One region of the Lysinibacillus sp. UBA6686 genome, then DNA from elsewhere that is predicted to be linked to it. Evidence: predicted binding sites of a transcription regulator. Region 1 holds the regulator's gene; the other holds the start of a gene.

What was found. The regulator LexA, encoded in region 1, represses DNA repair genes until DNA is damaged. The targets are predictions, from matches to a motif close to CGAACATATGTTCG.
Region 2: B2R82_RS12435 (YolD-like family protein) is a predicted target of LexA. The motif match lies at 3,233-3,246, and genes of this name have one in related genera.

The regions. Positions count from the first base shown of each region.
Region 1 covers NZ_DKJS01000081.1:44,978-54,286, forward strand. Annotated here, with positions in the region: partial or broken gene B2R82_RS21960 (GspE/PulE family protein) at 1-346, shown strand, start outside; gene B2R82_RS21965 (type IV pilus twitching motility protein PilT) at 359-1,405, shown strand; gene B2R82_RS21970 (type II secretion system F family protein) at 1,402-2,607, shown strand; gene B2R82_RS21975 (prepilin-type N-terminal cleavage/methylation domain-containing protein) at 2,750-3,205, shown strand; gene pilM (type IV pilus biogenesis protein PilM) at 3,316-4,293, shown strand; gene B2R82_RS21985 (PilN domain-containing protein) at 4,290-4,883, shown strand; gene B2R82_RS21990 (hypothetical protein) at 4,880-5,569, shown strand; gene B2R82_RS21995 (prepilin peptidase) at 5,627-6,379, shown strand; gene B2R82_RS22000 (gamma-glutamyl-gamma-aminobutyrate hydrolase family protein) at 6,410-7,132, shown strand; gene B2R82_RS22005 (DUF4303 domain-containing protein) at 7,210-7,707, opposite strand; gene lexA (transcriptional repressor LexA) at 7,826-8,443, opposite strand; gene yneA (cell division suppressor protein YneA) at 8,608-8,922, shown strand; gene B2R82_RS22020 (YneB family resolvase-like protein) at 8,919-9,309, shown strand, end outside.
Region 2 covers NZ_DKJS01000046.1:63,130-72,438, reverse strand. Annotated here, with positions in the region: gene B2R82_RS12460 (hypothetical protein) at 80-235, shown strand; gene B2R82_RS12455 (hypothetical protein) at 222-383, shown strand; gene B2R82_RS12450 (hypothetical protein) at 380-508, shown strand; gene B2R82_RS12445 (GNAT family N-acetyltransferase) at 908-1,384, opposite strand; gene B2R82_RS12440 (hypothetical protein) at 1,550-2,818, opposite strand; gene B2R82_RS12435 (YolD-like family protein) at 3,261-3,527, shown strand; gene B2R82_RS12430 (Ger(x)C family spore germination protein) at 4,040-4,987, opposite strand; gene B2R82_RS12425 (DinB family protein) at 5,210-5,713, opposite strand; gene B2R82_RS12420 (DMT family transporter) at 5,800-6,672, opposite strand; gene B2R82_RS12415 (DUF421 domain-containing protein) at 6,945-7,631, shown strand; gene B2R82_RS12410 (hypothetical protein) at 7,792-7,947, shown strand; gene B2R82_RS12405 (OsmC family protein) at 8,137-8,589, shown strand; gene B2R82_RS12400 (hypothetical protein) at 9,017-9,309, shown strand, end outside.

The DNA of each region.
Region 1 (9,309 bases):
TCTTGTTAGACGAAATTGTAGGGATTGCTCTGAGATTTATACATTTACTGAATATGAGTTAGCTATTTTCAAAGATAATGGTATACCACATGTGACGCAGGGACGTAAGGGACGTGGCTGTGCAGCATGTAATTTTACTGGTTATAGAGGTAGGATGGCTATTCATGAAATCCTACCAGTTGATCGGCATGTGAAGGAATTGATTATCCATGAGGTGGGCGATCAGAAAATTAGAGAATATATGAAGCAGCAACACTTTAAAACATTGCTAATGGATGGTTTACAAAAGGTTGCGGCAGGACAGACAACAATATCTGAAATCTTACGTGTTGCAAGTAAAGAGTAGGAGGTGAGCCCAATGACAGCATATTCAATTATTGAGTTATTACATCGTTCCTTTGAAGTGAAGGCATCTGATTTACATTTAACAAAAGGGGTGCCACCTGTTTATCGAATTCACGGTCAGCTTGAGCACTATGGCACGGAGCCATTAGAAAGTGCCAATTTATTAGAGATGGTGAAAACGATTTTACCCGTTCATAAGCAGCAGGAATTCGAGGAGAAGGGGGAGACGGATTTTAACTATTCTCTACCTGGGAAATGTCGTTTTCGTGTGAATGCTTATCATCAGCGAAATGAGGTATCAGTGGCGGCTCGTTTAATCGAGGCAAAAATACCTTCGATTGAAACGTTAAATATGCCACAGGTGCTCTATCAACTTGCAGAAAAGCCACAGGGATTACTTTTAGTAACAGGTCCAACCGGCTCTGGAAAATCCACGACATTAGCTGCCATGATTGACTACATCAATGAAACAAGAGCAAAGCATATTATTACACTGGAGGACCCGATCGAATACTTACACGCTCATAAAAAATCCATTATTAATCAGCGTGAGGTCGGTGTCGATACGAAAAGCTTTGCCAATGGTTTAAGAGCTTCATTACGTCAGGACCCTGACATTATTTTAGTAGGGGAAATGCGTGACTATGAAACAATCTCTACAGCAATCACTGCCGCAGAGACGGGTCACTTAGTGATGGCGACGCTACATACAAGTAGTGCACCAACGACAATTGACCGTATTATCGATGTTTTTCCTCCCCATCAGCAGGCACAAATACGTGTACAACTAGCCAATGTGCTGCAGGGTATTATTTCACAAAGATTATTTGTTCGCAAGGATGTAAAGGGACGTATTGCAGCAACAGAAATTCTTGTGCAGGCACCGTCTATTTCGAATTTAATTCGCAATGAAAAGGTACATCAAATTCCGAGTGTAATGCAAACAAGTAAGGCACTAGGGATGCATACGTTTCAATCATCGATCCAGCAGTTAATTACAACAGGGAAAATCTCACTTGAGGATGCTAGACCGTATATGAATGCGGGGGAATATAGTTGACCGTATTTCGCTATCATGGGCGCACAAAAGCAGGCGTACAGAAAAAGGGTGTTATTGAAGCATCAAATAAACAGGCTGCGATTGATAAGCTACGAAAGCAAGGCATTAATGCGCGTGAGGTACAGGAATCGACTAGTATTTTACATAAGGAGCTTGCGATTGCACGAAAGGTAAAGCATCAGGACTTTGTTGTCTATTGCCGCCAGTATGCCACATTAATACGTGCTGGTATTTCCGTTGTAGAGGCTACCCAAATTTTAGCCGCACAAACCAAAAATAAAACGTTAAAAAAGGCCTTGCTGGAGGTAGAGGAGGACATTCGGAGCGGTACAGCCTTTTCAGACGCCGCAGCCAAGCATCCAAAGGCATTTCCAATTTTATTTGTGAATATGATGCGTGCCGGAGAGGCTACAGGAAGTATTGACGATACATTGGATCGACTAGCCAATACTTTAGAGAAGCAGTATAGCATTAAAAGGAAAATAACTTCGGCACTTACATACCCTGCGATTTTATCTATTTTAACAATTGGTGTTGGATTGTTTTTAATGGTCTTTATTGTACCAACCTTTATGGCTACCTTTAAGGATATGGATTTGGAGATGCCTTTGCTGACAGTAATTGTCGTTGGGATAAGTGATTGGCTTATCGCTAACTGGTATTTTGTGATTTTAGCCATGGTGATTATCGTTGTTGTCTTTAACCTTTTATATAAAAAAAATAAAGACTTTAATTATTCAATCAATATTACGATTTTGCGGATGCCTATATTTGGTCCATTAATGCAAAAAAGCGTCATTGCTCGGATGACCCGAACATTAGCTACACTATTCAGTAGCTCTGTGCCAATCCTAAATGCCTTAACCATCGTTGAAAAGGTTGCAGGCAATCCTGTTATTGCCAAGGTGGTTGTAGAGGCTCGTGATAATTTAGAAAAGGGTGGCACTTTATCCGAGCCGCTTGAAAAAAGCTGGCTATTCCCACCGCTTGTCTCACAAATGGCTGCTATCGGTGAACGAACAGGCTCACTCGATTATATGCTAGAAAAGGTAGCGGACTTTTATGAGGAGGAAGTGGATCGTTCAGTTGATACCCTGAAGTCACTTGTTGAGCCATTAATGATTTTAGTACTGGCGGCGGTAGTGGGAATTATTGTTGCAGCGATTTTCTTACCGATGTTCCAGCTATACGAAAATATGTAATAGTAGAATTTTTGATTAATTTTCTAGACTAATAGGCTAACACTTAATCAATATATTAGTGCAGTATTGAATTGCCTATCTTTAAGAAGGAAGTACGTGTCGACACACTTCATATAGAAAAAATATTAAGGAGGAATTGGGTATGTTCAAAAAATTATTGAACAAAAAGCTTTTGAAAAATCAGAAGGGTTTAACGCTTGTCGAATTATTAGCAGTTGTCGTTATTTTAGCGATTGTTGCTGCAATTGCTATTCCTGCGATTGGCAATATTATTGAAAATTCACGTTATACGGCAGTAAAGGCAGATGCAATTAATGTCATAAATGCAGCGAATTTATACTATACAGATACTCCAGATTCAACAGCTACTTCTGTAACTGCTGCTACTTTGAGGGAAAAAGGTTTTTTAAAGTCTACAGGTAAATTACCAGATACTGCATCTGTTGCAAAGGATGATCTTAAACTATCTACTATTGTTACAAAAGTATTTCCTTATAATATTGAATTTAATGGTACAACACTTGATGCTATTAATAAAGATACTAAAAAAGGTAGCGATATTAAAAGTGCCTATATAGTAGGAACTGAAACTAAATAATTGGTTTTCCTAACTTCCCCAGAAATGCGTACTACATGCATTTCTGGGTGGGAAATGGATGACTAATTAATTCACCTATGAAGTAGCTTAAAAAAAGGGGGTCTTTTCGCATGTTGAAGAGAAAGAAAAAATCGTATGTGTCCCTCGAATTGAAGGATTATGTTCTGCGTGCCATTGTGGCGGAAGGGCCTGATCCTTCACGTTGGCGGCATTATGAGCTGCCGTTAGCACATGGCATTGTTGAAAATGGCATTATCCATGATGAGGTCGCTTTATTTGAATCGATGAATCAAGAGGTCGCGAAATGGGCTGGCAAAAAACAATTGGCTCGAATGTTTGTGCCGGATATGTCTGTTCTTTTGAAAAGCTTTGATGTCCCTCATGACTTGAAGCCAGAGGAGCTTAGAGGCTATGCGGAAATGGAGATTGGGCACTCGATTCATCTCCCATTTCAGGAGCCCCTTATTGATGTTTATGATGCTGATCCGCTGGATGGGAAGGCACAATTATATGCCGCGCCCTCAGAGGAAGTGAATAAAATTGTGGCGATGCTCCTCGATATTGCACTGGAGCCAGAGGCAGCGGATATCCGTGCTCTTTGTAATATTCGTTTATTGCACCATTTGCAGCTATTGGAGATGGATAAAACCTATTTAATTGCAGAATGGTCTATTAATGAGCTGTCCATTAGCATATTTTCACAGGGCAATGTGGAATTTTTACGCTATCAGTCCATTGATACGAATATGGAGCAATGGGAAAGCAAGGCACAGGGCGAATATAGCTATAACTTTCAATATAATGGAGAGCTAGAGGATTACCGGATGATTGTTATGGATCAGGTGCTGGAAATTGATCGTATGATGAACTTCTTTCGCTTTTCTTTACATAAGGGTGAAAAATCTGTTGATGAGATTATTATTTTAGGGGACAACCCTTTATTACCTACCATTAGTGAGTTTCTACGTGCCAATTTAGGTGTTCCATTAACCGAGTTAAATGATCAGATGCTGCAGAAGAAGTTTCCACAGTTTACAAGAGCGTTTTCCTCCTTGCTTGGACTAGCCTTGAAGGAGGTTCACGGATGATTCCAGAAATTAACCTCTTACCGAAATTAGAGAAGCGGAAAACCTCGCCATTGTTGATTTATATTATTCTAGCAATTATTCTTATTATTTTAGCGTTTATGACCTATCTATTTTTTGATGCTAGGACAGCATTAAAGGATTTATCAGCAGAAGAGAGACGATTAGTGGAAAGACAGGAGCAGCTACGAAATGATATCGCCACAAAGCAAAGTCAAAATACAGGCTCATTAAAGCAATCTGTTCAATATGTACAAAGTGTTGCTTATCCCGTAACGCCCTTAATTGATGAAACAAATGCATTGCTACCAAGTCCAAGCTATTTACGTAGCTATTCATTTGGCACAAACCAAGTAACAATTGAGGCAGATTTTGAAACAATGACAGCTATTTCTAAATATGTCGAGCGTTTATTAGCAAGCCCTTATTTTACAGATGCCCAAATTGGCTCTATCACTAATTTTGACATTGAGCTAGGAGAGCAGGACAAGGACTTACCTGCTGAGGAAAAATTTAAGCAGATGCCTCGTTACTCTGTGTCCATTACAGCCACTATTGACTTTATGTATCTGGTAGGGGGACGAAGCTCATGACGAGATTACTAAATAGTAAGAAATCAGGCATACTATTGCTTGTCCTGTTGATAGCCTCCTTATTGTTTGCCCTCTATTATTATGTTATTTTGCCAAAGAAGGATGAGGTTCAAGCAAAGGAAGCTAGTATTCAAAGTCTGCAATCCGAGATTAAAAACTTAGAGCAATCCCTTGCCTCGTTTGATGAGCAGCTCGAGGTTCCGATGCAGGAAACTTTGGAGATGCAAAAAAAAGTGCCTAGCGTAAGAGCGGTTGAACAGATATTAAGGGATATGGTGGAAATTGAAGAGGTAACAGGTACGCGCATGGAGTCGCTAACCTTTAATAATTATGATGAGCCTGTGGCGGATGCCAATGTGGGTCAAACGAATACAGTTGCTGAGGCAGAAGCAAAAGTCAATGAGGAAAATCAAGAGAATACGGAAACTCCGCCTATTTCTACGATTGCTCAGGAAAACATTCCACCAGAGCTAAAGCTAGTAACCTTTACCTTTGATATTGGGGCCTTAACATTTGACTCAATGGTTACCTTTTTAAAAGAAGTGGAAAAGCTTGAGCGAGTGATGAAAATTGATACGATTAAAATGTCTCTTCCTGGTGAGAAAGAAAAGCTGGACAAAGAGGCGGATACTATCATTAAGGCTACTGTACAGATTACGACGTTCTATTACGAGGGACAAGAATAAAGATAGGCGCGCATACTTCATATGTATGGGCGCCTCTTAGTTTAGGAGGACATAAAAATGGAAATGGCTTATACCGTGACAGTATTTATTTTTGGGCTTGTTTTTGGCTCTTTTTTTAATGTGGTGGGCTTACGTGTACCTATCAAGGAGTCCATTGTGCGACCACCCTCACATTGCACAAATTGTCAAAGGCAGCTAACAGCCCTTGATTTAGTACCTGTATTGTCCTATGTATGGCTAGGAGGAAAATGCCGTAGTTGTGGACAGAAAATTTCTTGGATTTATCCTTTAATGGAGCTGATTACAGGGGTTTTATTCGCATTTGCCTATTGGAAACTAGGCTTTAACGTAGAATTTTTTGTAGCTATATTGCTGATATCATTACTCGTCATTATCGTAGTATCAGATTTTGCCTATATGCTTATTCCTGATAAAGTCCTGCTCTTTTTTCTCCCATTGCTTTTCATAGGACGTGTACTTTCACCGTTAACACCATGGTGGGATAGTGCGCTGGGTGCAGTTGTTGGCTTTGGCATATTATATAGTATAGCTGTCCTGTCAAAAGGTGGTATGGGTGGGGGAGATATTAAATTATTCTTTTTACTGGGGCTTGTATTGGGCACATTAAATACACTCTTAACGTTGTTTATAGCTGCTGTGATAGGGATGGTTGTTGGCATTATAGTGTTAAAGGCAAGACAGCAGGGCAGAAAGACACCAATTCCATTTGGCCCATCCATTGCTATTGCGGCTATGGTTGTCTATTTTTATGGAGATGCCTTGATGAATTGGTATCTTGGGTTATGGTAGGAGATAACTTGAAATTATGGAGGGGATAAAGTGAAGCCAATAATTGGCATAACGGCCTTTTTGGAGGATGATTTGTCAGCAAGATTAAATGCTGCCTACAGTAATAGTATTATCGAAGCTGGGGGCATTCCGCTCATTATTCCACCTGGTATAGAGGAGGATGTTGCACAAGCTTTGTCTTTGACAGACGGGTTATTGCTGTCGGGAGGCTGTGATGTCCATCCATTTCTCTTTGATGCAGAGCCTGCACCCAAATTAGGGAAGGTACACCCTGAAAGAGATTCTGTAGAGCTTGCTTTAATCGAGGCAGCCTTTATTCGCAAGATGCCGATTTTTGGTATATGTCGTGGCATTCAAATATTAAATGTTGCCCTTGGAGGCAATATTTATCAGGATATGGAGAGCGAATATCATAGTAAAAAATTATTAAAGCATATGCAGCAGGCAGCTCGGGGTGTTGCTACCCACTATGTTACGGTTACACCTGATTCATTATTAAACAGAATCACCGAGAAAGAGAAAATAGCCGTAAATTCCTTTCATCATCAAGCTGTCAACGTATTAGCTGAGAAATTAAAGGTTGCTGCCAAATCCAGTGATGGAATTGTAGAAGCAGTCGTACATGAAGATCACCCGTTTTGTCTGGCGGTACAGTGGCATCCAGAAGAGCAGGCGATGGCAGGAGATGAAGTGTCAAAGAAAATATTTACTGCTTTTATAAAGGCAAGCCTAACATTCAAATTAGAGGCATAGAATCCATTGTAAAGTGGATTCTTTTTTTGATAAAGGAAGATGGCGAAAAATTTTGTTCGATATCTTCGTAAAGGTATTTAATACTGCCAATTACGGATAAATGCAGGGAGTAGGGGGTGATTTGGATTACAACGCTTTGCTGACGTTAGCTCCAATATTTCATCCTGGTCATCATCAGTCACCGAAATAAAAACAAAAATGCTTTCGTCGATAATGCCCTCCTGCTTCAATTCATACATCGTATCACTCATTGCTTGATGAAGCATCTCTTTATGTTTAACAAATTCCTCGTCTTCGATATGCAATATTGTATCTAATAATTCACGACTTACCTTTTCGAGCATATCCGTTTCATCATAATGTAAATATTCATCCTTTAAAAAACGATAGTTTTCGGGGTCGTCCTCATAGTTCTGACCAATTTCAATAAGTGATTTTTCGGTTCCCATTGTTAAATAAAGGCTTCCACAATCACCATCTGTCACTAAAACAGCCGCATAAATTTGTTCATCGTATAAGGAGCTATACATTGTCGTATAAGCCTCTTGTACAGCCTGCTTAATTTTTTGTTTCAAATGGATGCACTCCCTATGTAGATCGTATTTTGTTCTATGTCTCAAATTAAGAAAAAGAGGTATATGCTCATCAGGGAACATATCAGCCTCTTAAAATCATCCAAAAATTTTATATTTTTTAGTGCACTCGACGATAAAGGCCTACAACTTGTCCTAAAATTGAAACTTGATCGACAATAATTGGCTCCATTGTGGAGTTTTCAGGCTGTAAGCGGAAATGATTTTTTTCCTTAAAGAAACGCTTAACCGTTGCTTCATCCTCTTCTGTCATCGCCACGACAATATCCCCATTATCTGCTGTTGATTTTTGCTTTACAATAACTAAGTCTCCATCAAGTATACCAGCTTCAATCATGGATTCACCCATAATCTCTAGCATAAATAATTGATCCTCACTTGTCCCATAAGTATCTGGCAGCGGGAAATACTCTTCGATATTTTCAATAGCTGTAATTGGAGAACCTGCTGTTACTTTACCCACAAGAGGGACGTGAATAACACTTTGCTTTTGGATCGAGTCTTCTGGCTCCAATATTTCAATGGCACGAGGCTTTGTTGGGTCACGGCGGATAAAGCCCTTTTGTTCTAAACGAGCTAAATGTCCATGAACTGTTGAGCTTGAAGCAAGTCCAACTGCTTCGCCAATTTCACGTACAGATGGTGGATACCCCTTTGCGCGTACTTCTTCTTTAATAAAGGCTAAAATGTCTTCTTGTCTTTTCGAAACTTTTTTCATGATTGCTCACCTCTTTTTTCTTTTATTTCTACTTATTAGATAGTATAGCAGAATGCGAACACTTATGCAAACATAGGTTCGAAAAGTGTTTGACAAAAACATTTGTTCGCACTATTATAAGAACATACATTCCGAACAAACATTCTAGAAAAGAGGTTATAATGATGAATTGGTTAAAGAAAAATCCGCATATCTCCATTTTATTAGGGGCTTGCTTACTGTTTACAGGATACCTTTACATAACAGATCCTGGTGAGGTGACTTACAAGGAAATACAAGTCGAGCATGGCGATAGCCTATGGTCGTTAGCTGAGCAATACCGTGGTAAAATGAGTAAGGAAGACTGGATTAAATTAGTAAAGACAGAAAATGAATTACCTGATGTTCAAATTATTGCAGGTAAATCATTAGTCATTCCAGTGGTGGGAAACCAAGCCAATCCCATAAACTCTATTGAAATTGCGAGAAATGAACCATGATAAATAAACAACAATCGGCTGTAATCTATTGCCGCGTGAGTACAGAAAAAGAGACACAAAGTTCCTCGCTTGAGCGTCAGCAGGAAGAATTAACGCGCTATGCCAAGGAGCAGGGTTACAATATAAAGGGCATTTTTTTAGATCAGCATAGTGGCTATGATGTGGAGCGAGATGGCTTACTCGAAATGCTTGATTTCATTAAAGAAAAGAAAATTCATGCATTATTTGTCCAGGATGAAACTCGCTTAGGACGTGGGAATGCCAGAATGGCTGTGCTGCATTTATTGCAAAAAACAGAAACAGATGTTTTCTCCATGCGGGATGCAGGACCTGTACAATTAAATGAAATGGATACGATGCTGCTAGAAATATTAGCGATCGTAGAGG
Region 2 (9,309 bases), on a different contig from region 1:
AAGCATCAAAAACGATTTAACAAGCGATTACGAGCAATTTTGCAACCCCTTCGCAATCGGTATGGGATCCAATATGCTAATGCCTAAATTAGCATTAGATTTAGAGGCTAAAAAATCTAGTTTTGTGACAAAAGCGGGTACGGCAATCATACGAAATTGCTTAGTAGGTGGACATTTAGCAAAAGGAATGAACGAGATGATGCGGGATAGAAGAACAATGAATGGACGGCGATGATGTTTCCAGAGCATCTGAAAGAATGGAAGCAATGAGTTGCACACGTAAATTTGCTGAATGGGAGCTGGAAGAATTACAGCAAAACATAGAGCGCGTTTTGGTACAAAATAAAAATATTATGTTAACTAAAGCTAACTATTTGCAGTGAAGTGGGGCATTCCAGTCATTGATGAGGAGCATCAAGAGCTATTATTAGAAACAATTACAAACACAATGCCTATTCCTTTACGTCAAATTTATGCCGCACGTATAGAAGATAATTATAATGATTAACGGCGAAGTTTACTGCAGCAATATCTATGCTGGATTTAGCAGTAAAATCATAGGGCAGAGTACTTTAAAATGAGGCTTGTTTTGTGCCTTTAATGGATGCCTTGATAAAGAATTTACGAAAGGATTATTTCCAATTAAAGCGTTAGCTAGCCCATCAGCAAATACGAGTAGTGGGCTGGCATTGCATCGATGAATAGTTTAGTGATGTGCCAATTGCGTACTGCGCTATACCAATCAAGCATTAAAACGTAAGTGGAAGAACGATCGCTGCAGTGATTACAAAATCACTCATTTAAGTTTACATAATGAGTGATTTTGTAAAATTAGTGTTGGATAATGAATTCAGACGAATCACTATGCCAAGAACTCCATAATCCATTCATATAAATTCGAAAACGACTAAATATGTAATTTCATCACTATTTGCTCACCAATAGGTCCCATTTTTCTTTCCCCATGATCAACAAAGCCCACTTTTAAATACAAGTTTTGAGCAGGAATATTTTTATGGTTCACCACTAAAACGACTTCATCACATTCCTTAAATTCCCTTTTAATAAAGTTAGACAGTGCCAGCATGCCCTTTTTGGCGTATCCCTTTCCTTGTTGCTTATGGTCAATGGAAAATGCTGTAAGTAACATAGCGTTTGGATTGCTAGAGTACTCTTTCACTCTCTCTGTTGAATGAAGAACAAAAAATCCAACTGGTATATTGTCACTTAAAATAATAATTGGGTACTGTCCAACCATTTCTATAGAAATATCCTTTGGAAGGGCCGTAAATTGAGATTGCTCATCTGGAAGATCAAAGTCATGTAAAACATCTACATAATCTTTTGAGAAATGTACTAATTCAAGTGTGTTTATAGCTTGCATAAAAATGACCTCCTTTTTTCGTATTCTAATACAGGAACAAATGTTCGTCAACAGGGGGGATCTAAAGGAAGTGTACCTTAATAAAAAAATCACTCAAAACAATAAGGGGAAGGGGGTCACTTGGACAAAAGTAACCCATACCATTTCCCATCTATTTAAGGATTTTTATAAATCATCTAATTTTACAAGTTCGCCATTCGTAGCATTGACTGAAAATCCACAATCTAATTTTCCGCACAAAATATATTGTGCTAATCGTTTATCGTAGACATAAATAGGTGTAAGCTCAAGATGATTTTTCAATTTATCAAAAGCTTGATTTTCGGTCACTGTCCTTTTTTTGACGGTAGTATAAGCTTCAAATGTGTTTAACATAAATTGATTATCCATACTATTGATTGCTTGTAAATTTTCCGCATCAATAATAACAAGTAGCTTTCGTTTGAAAATAAAATGGGAATGCTCATTATATTTTAATGTTGCATAAATATAGTTATCCTGACGATAAAGTGTTTTTAATATCCACTTCCCTGTATCATTCGGATATTCTTGACGTAAAAAATCGGAAACGGTGCTTATACACTGTTCTTTTTCAGAATTTGTAATTGGTAGTAAATTCGGATGACACTCCTTAGATATAACTTGTTCTATCGTGATATTATTGGCAAATGTAAGGGAAGTTTTTTCGAATGATTGATTGGTCGGTGAATCCCAATAAATAATTTTATCGATTGCCAGTTGTATCTTATCATTTACAAAAAATTCATAGGGGATTGTCCTTGTTAAATCATTTGTTATGTAAATTTCCTCTAAGCCATAGAAGGGAAGAACTTGCTTCTGCTTCTCTAAAGGGAACTCGATAAGCTTTATTTGTTTTTTTGACAAATCAGCAACTTTTTCTAAGGATAGTGCAGGAACGTCTTGTTTAAATTTATTTTTGGGAGGAAATTGACCTATAGCTGAAAAAAAGGTCAGCTGACCATCCTGATTATATTTAATCTCAATAGAGCCAGATGGTGACACAGGAATACCCATAAAACATTCTTTAAAAAATAATCTTCCATTTCCTTCTTCCACTAATTGGAACTGCTCATTATAGGTAAGCCCAGTTTCCTCCTCAATCCATTGAATAATATCCTTTGTGGAAGTGCTGACAATTATGTTTTTTTCAGCAAAAGATTTGTTATCAACGAACAAGATACTTTTAAGCTGACCGGTATGCACATTTATATCGATAATTGCAGTTCCTGGTGGATTTAAATCATCCTCCTCAACCTTTTTAGCATGAGAAGGAAGCCACTCTGTAGTAAGTATATAGGTTGTATCTTCGAATATATCTAAGCTTCTACGGAATGACGAGGTATGTAAATAATAATTAGTTAATCCGAATTTTTCTTTTGTTGCAGTGATTAATGCCTGTATTTTTTGTTCCATATAATAACGCTCCTCGTAATAATCTTTTCAATCGTTATACGATAGTGCTATTGGAAAAGTTTCGAAATATAAAGAACAAAAATGCGTAATCATCAAAAAAAGCTGTAGCGTACGGTAGCGCTACAGCTTCAAGTGACCTATTTAGGTTAGTCAGTAAAGGCATTATAACATATAGTTCGAAAAACAAACAATAACAAAGCTAGGAGACTTCTGTATCTGCCGCTATGCTTTCAATACAAAAACATTTGTTGTTGTTTTGTTGCTGTCGCTACGCTTTCGCACAGATAAAACCATGTTGCTGTCGCTACGCTTTCGCACAGAAAAGAATTGCTGAATGAAGATAATTAACAAAAGGTAGTAAAATTATCTAATAATACTCTTGCCAAAATAGGAATGCTCGTTCTAATATAATGACAAACGAATGTTCTTATTCAAAGGAGAGATGAACGGGACTATGGCAATGTTACAATTAAAAAAAGTACATTTAGAGCGAGATGAATTTGAGCTTGAGGAAATAGCGTATGCATTAAGTGAGGCAAAGGAAGAAGGTAAAATTAAAGTTTTTATAGTCCATCAACAGCAAGAACCTTTAACAGGTATGGTGATGAAAATGGATGCAAACACCAAGTTAATTCATATTCAAAATGAAGCTGGGGACGTTTATAAGGTACACTTTTTGGATATTTTAGAGGTTTTGAGTGCTGAATAGAAATATATTTTCAAAGACAATTGAAAACAGTCATTGACTGTCCATTTCTATGTAGAGCAAAAGTTACCTTAGACATGATAATGTAGAGAAAGTGTACCGATAAAAGGGTCACTTGACCAGAGTGACCCAAGCCAACAAACCAGGAAGTGCAAAGCTAATTTGCTTTACACTACTATTAATATGTTTAATAGCTTTTTGTATCTAGTGAATTGCCTGAAAATTGAATAAAATAAAAATAGTAGAGACTACAAAAATGAATCAAATAAATATAAAGCCGGGTACATGTAAATAAGTACCCGGCCCTTTAAGCTATTCTTTAATTGTTTCATCAAACTTTTTTCGACCTGGATTTACTTTATTGACATAAATAGTGAGCTTACTAATAGAATCTTCTGTTAAAGGTATTTTCCCATTGCTCTCATATTTTTTCCACGCTTTAACGTTTTTACGATATAGTTTTTCAGATAAACGGAAAATGTCTATATCCTGTTTTAAGCCCTCTCGATAGGTTGTTAATATATCTTTTTTACTTGCTGTTTAATTTTTTTTCGAATTTCATTTCCAGAAACTTTTGTTTTAAAGCCATTTACAGTAGCATTAAATTTCACATTCACTTCAAAAGTGACTTGATTATTTTGAACAATTGGCTTTACATCAAGACTTATTTTTTCTAAATCTACTGTTAGGTAATCTCCTTCCTCGTCTAATTGAAAGGTAACGTCTCCTCGATTTTTTTGATCATGTATCCATTGAAGCCCTCTCGCGGCCTTCCCGTTAATAAAGCCTTTAAATCCATCTTTTGAAAGTACACCAACACCAGTAAAGGCAGTTTCCATTGTCTGTCCATTTGTAGTGCTCCAATTTCTGTTGATTGAAACAAAAGGAATACTTATTTCATGGCCAGGTTCATTTAAATTGATCACTAATGTCCGTAAATCAACAGGCTCTATCATTGTTTCTAATTCATTTGTATACAATGGATTACTTAGTTTGGAAGCCGTAAGAGATTTGTTGAATATTGGTGTAATTAGGAGAACTTCCTCAATAGGTTCTTTGGTAACGTAGGTCAATATTTGATATCTTGTTTCCCTATGCCGCAAAAAGCTGTCAATAATAGAGATGGCATTTTCGCTTTTCATAGCATCCTCAGAGAAAAGAATATAAGACATATGTCCCCAGAATACTTTTTGGTCAATGGAACGATATAAGTTAAAAAAGGCCTCTTCCATCGTTTCCCCTTTAGCACGACCAATTTCCGCTTGTATCCCTTTAGGAGCAGGATTCTCTGACTTGGCAACATTGGCGAAGTTAATTAATTGCATATAAATTTCATATTGATCATCTTTAAAATCAACACCAATGCCGAGAACATAGTACATTCTTTGAGGCTCGGAAACATCCCAGCAGCCAGAAAGCAGTAATGTAGCAACTAAACTTGATAGTAAAATAATTTTCTTCATGTATTCATCCCATTTTTTGAGGTACTCATACTTTTATGATACGTTTTTAGTTTAGACAAAAAATGTGAGGGTTATAAGCCTAGAAAAGTATTGTACGGATGGAGGGAAAATTACGATTCAAATCTTTTTCGGGTAATTGATTTCCTAAAGGGAGAAAAAAAGAATCTATTTTGAATAAAGACAATCAAAATAGATTCAAACATTTTGGTTTTGTTTTTTGAACTACATTTGTGGGGCTTCCATACCAAACTTTGCCCATTCCTCTTTTGCTGGACCATAAATACCTGGAACAGTTAATCCTGCCTGTCGCATAAGAACAGTTAATTGTCCTCTATGGTGACTTTGATGTTGAAGTAAGAACAACAATAGTGATCCATTTGGCATTTGTTGACCGATGAATTCAATACATTCTTCCATTGTTTGGTCAGACCATTGTGATTTTAATGCCTGCACAAGTGCATTGCTCGCCTGTTGGTAGCTGTCCGCGATAAATTGAGCCGAGGAGGGAACAGGAAAATCTTTAGCTGGCGCCTCAAATATTAAATTTGTATTGGAAGTTATAACCCGAATAGCCGTAACAATATGCCAAGCAATTCGACCTAATGTCCAATTTTGTGAAGTAATTTCCTGCTGAAGTGATTCATCCGTTAGATTATTGAGTAATTTTTGCGTGGCACCGGCTTCAAACTCCCAAGATTGCAAAAAATGATCTACTGTTTGGAACATAAAAATCCTCCCTTAAGTTAAACGTTATCTTTAATTATACTCTCTCTTGAGTGGAATGGAATTGTATTTTTTGTAAATTTTATTTATTATTCCTCTTTAATCACAAAAAAAACACCACTAAAAATTAACATTGTACCAAGCCAAAATGAAAATCCAATTATTTCATCTAACAGTAGCCAACCTAAAAAGGTTCCGACAATTGGCTGGAAGAAAAAGAATAATCCTCCACTAGAAGCATTCATTAATTGAAGCCCTTTGTTCCACAATAAAAAACCACCAGCAGTAGAAACAATACCTAAATAAATTAATCCGCCTGAAATTGTTGGCTGCAAAATACTAGATATATCTAAATATTTTAATCTAGGAACAACAACAGGCGTTAGTGAACACACAGCCACCAAAGATGTATAAGTAGTAGTAACAATCTGTGAATATTGCTGTGGAATTTTCTTCACTAAAACGGACATGAGTGCCCAAGTCAACGCGGCAACTAATAAGTAATATCCACCTAATTGCTGGCTAACATCGATTTGTCCATTTCCAACAATAATGCCAACGCCAATTGTTGCTAGTACAATGGAAAGACATTTTTGGAAGGTTATTTTTTCTTTCAAAATAAAGCGTGCAAACAGGACCATAAAAGCAGGTGTAGTGGATGTAATAATAGCACCCATTTGAGCAGTAGAAAGCATTGTACCCATTTCCTGTGTGACAATCGAGATCGTATTACCAATCAAACCAACAAGGAAAATCATTAACCAATCTCTTTTAGCAATAGCCCATGATTGCTTCATACAGATACCAATAGTAGCAAGTGTAATGACAGCAATCACATAACGAATCCACACAAGTTCCAAAGGTGGAATAACCTCTACAACTACTTTTACGACAACATACATTGCCCCCCAAATACTTGCTGCAAACGATAAAAAAAGGGCACCTATTATTTTATTATTCATGTTTTTTCCTCCGTTTTTCATAGAAATCTATGTCCTTAACGGAGAAAAACTCTTCTACCGTTAAGGAAGAAGAATTGTTGGTACATCCTGTTCAAATAACGGAGAAAACATCATGTAAATCAACTCCAATCTATTTATATTTTGGTTAATTATAAATTAAATGAACGAGTTTGAACAGAATTAGCAAATGACAATTAGATGCGAGTACTTGGATTTTTTACGTATTTTATTAAATATTTTAAGCATCCTATATTATAGATAGGAGTGAAAAAATGAAAGATGTAGGCTACTTACAAATAGCTATTGAAACCATGATAACCTTTTTTGTTCTTCTAGCCTTGACTCGTTTCTTAGGTAAAAAACAATTAAGTCAGCTGACTTTTTTTAATTATGTTACAGGGATAACAATAGGCTCCATTGCTGCAAACATGATTGTTCTAAGTACAAAAGATTATTTGAAAGATTTACTCAGTCTTGTAATTTGGTGTTTACTCACTATACTTATTGGTTATATCAGTCTTAAGTCAGGAAAAATTAGAGTAATTCTAGATGGTCAACCTACAATTGTAATAAAACACGGAAAGATAGACAGAAAGGCCTTAAAAAGAACAGGCATTAATATTGATGACTTAACAATGATGACTAGACAATATCAAATTTTTTCTATCGCCGAAATAGATTATGCTATTTTAGAACCTAATGGGACACTTAGCATTCTCAGAAAACCAGAGTTTCAAGGAGTACAAAAAAGAGATTTTAAAATTTATCCTACAGCTCCAGCTTTTATACCTATAGAAATCATAACAGATGGAAAATTATTATTGAGAAATTTATTAGAGGTTGGCAAAAGTATAGATTGGTTAAATAATGAATTAAAAAAGGCTAATATAAAAGAAATTGAAGAGGTATTTTTTGCTGAAATACAATCAGATGGAAGTTTATTTATACAGAAATTTTAGATCAGGATTCACTAGTTAATTAAATTCTGGTCATTTTAATATCGATAATGTTTTGTAGGCTATAAACTACATAAATCTATTTGTTAATCCCCAAATATTGCATGTGTAACAAGTATAAATCACTCTAAAAGGGAAAAAGTATAAATTGGAGGTGATTATTTTGACTGACAAAAAGCAAAAACAAAGAGCATTAAATCAAGAAGAATTTACAGAGGATTTGAGTCCTGATGATTTAGATGTACGTGAGGAGAATAATCTTACAAAAGAACAAAGTAAGAATTCAAATCAAGAGCAATATTCCAAACAAAAAGAATAGAATAATGATTGCTATACATTTTTAAGTAGTTCATGATGAAGTGACTATCAAGTTGCTTCGTCATTTTTGATTTTTGGATTGAAAATTAATAATTTTCAAAAAAGTATTGACTAAAGGGGGAGTTGCGAGTAGGATAAAATATATGTATTCTTATTGATTTAATAAGAATTAAAAAAGGAGAGATGTAAAATGGCGGTCACAACATTTAAGGCAAGTACATATTTAAAAGATAAAGTATTAGTAGAGGCCAATGTAAGGGGACATAAAATTATAATAGATGAACCAAAAGAATTAGGTGGAGATGACCAAGGTGCAAATCCTGTAGAACTTGTTCTTTCTGCATTAGGTGCGTGTCAATCCATAGTCGCAAGAATTTACGCAAATAAATTGAAGATAGATCTAAGAAATTTTTGGGTTGAATTAGAGGGAGATCTTGATATAGATGGATTTTTAGGAAAATCTGATGTAAGACCTGGCTTTTTAACGATTCGCTACACTTTTCATATAGAAACGAGTGCACCAGAAGAAAAGGTGGAAGAATTTAAAAAAATTATTGAAGCACATTGCCCAGTGGGTGATACGATTGCAAATACTGTTAATCTTGTTTCTTCAGGCATTGTTATTGAAAATACGATCGCTTAACTTTTTATGCTGAAAGATGATGGCTTCTTTGATATAACTTAGACTATTTTTCTATAGCTCTTGTCTCATTTAGGGACGAGGGCTTTTTTATAAGATCTTGAAAAGCGAAGAAGATGTTGGTATCAGTGGAATCAAGGAATCGGATAGAGAAAGTCACTCATTAAAAAATAATGAGTGATTTTTTATTGTACTCGGCAAAAAATATTGTAAAAACCGATTCTATCCTACATAAGCACATAACAAAATTCATATAAATAAAAATAAAATCTAAAAAATTTAGTAGTTATAGCTAGCCTATTCGCTTGACGAGTAAATCATGCTAAAAATTAAGAAATTCTTCAGATTCTACTAAGGAAAAATTTAAGATTACCTTTTTATACTTATAATATAAGGAAATTAACGAAACCATTTGAAGATTTAAAACGTATTGGTAGTAGTAAAGAATATTGAAGTAGGTGAGGAAATGTCATACACCATTTACATAGTACTAACAAAAACAGGTACATTATTATCGAAGGCTATCGGGATGTACACTGGAAAAGAAATGAATCATGCATCCATAGCGTTTGATGAAGAACTTTTTGAAATGTATAGCTTTGGGCGAAGGCAACTAAATAATCCGTTAAGTGGTGGTTTTTTGCGGGAAAATGCAGAAAGAGGACTATTTGAGACAGCAGATTGTGTCGTCTATCGTTGCAGAGTCTCGCATTATCAATACTT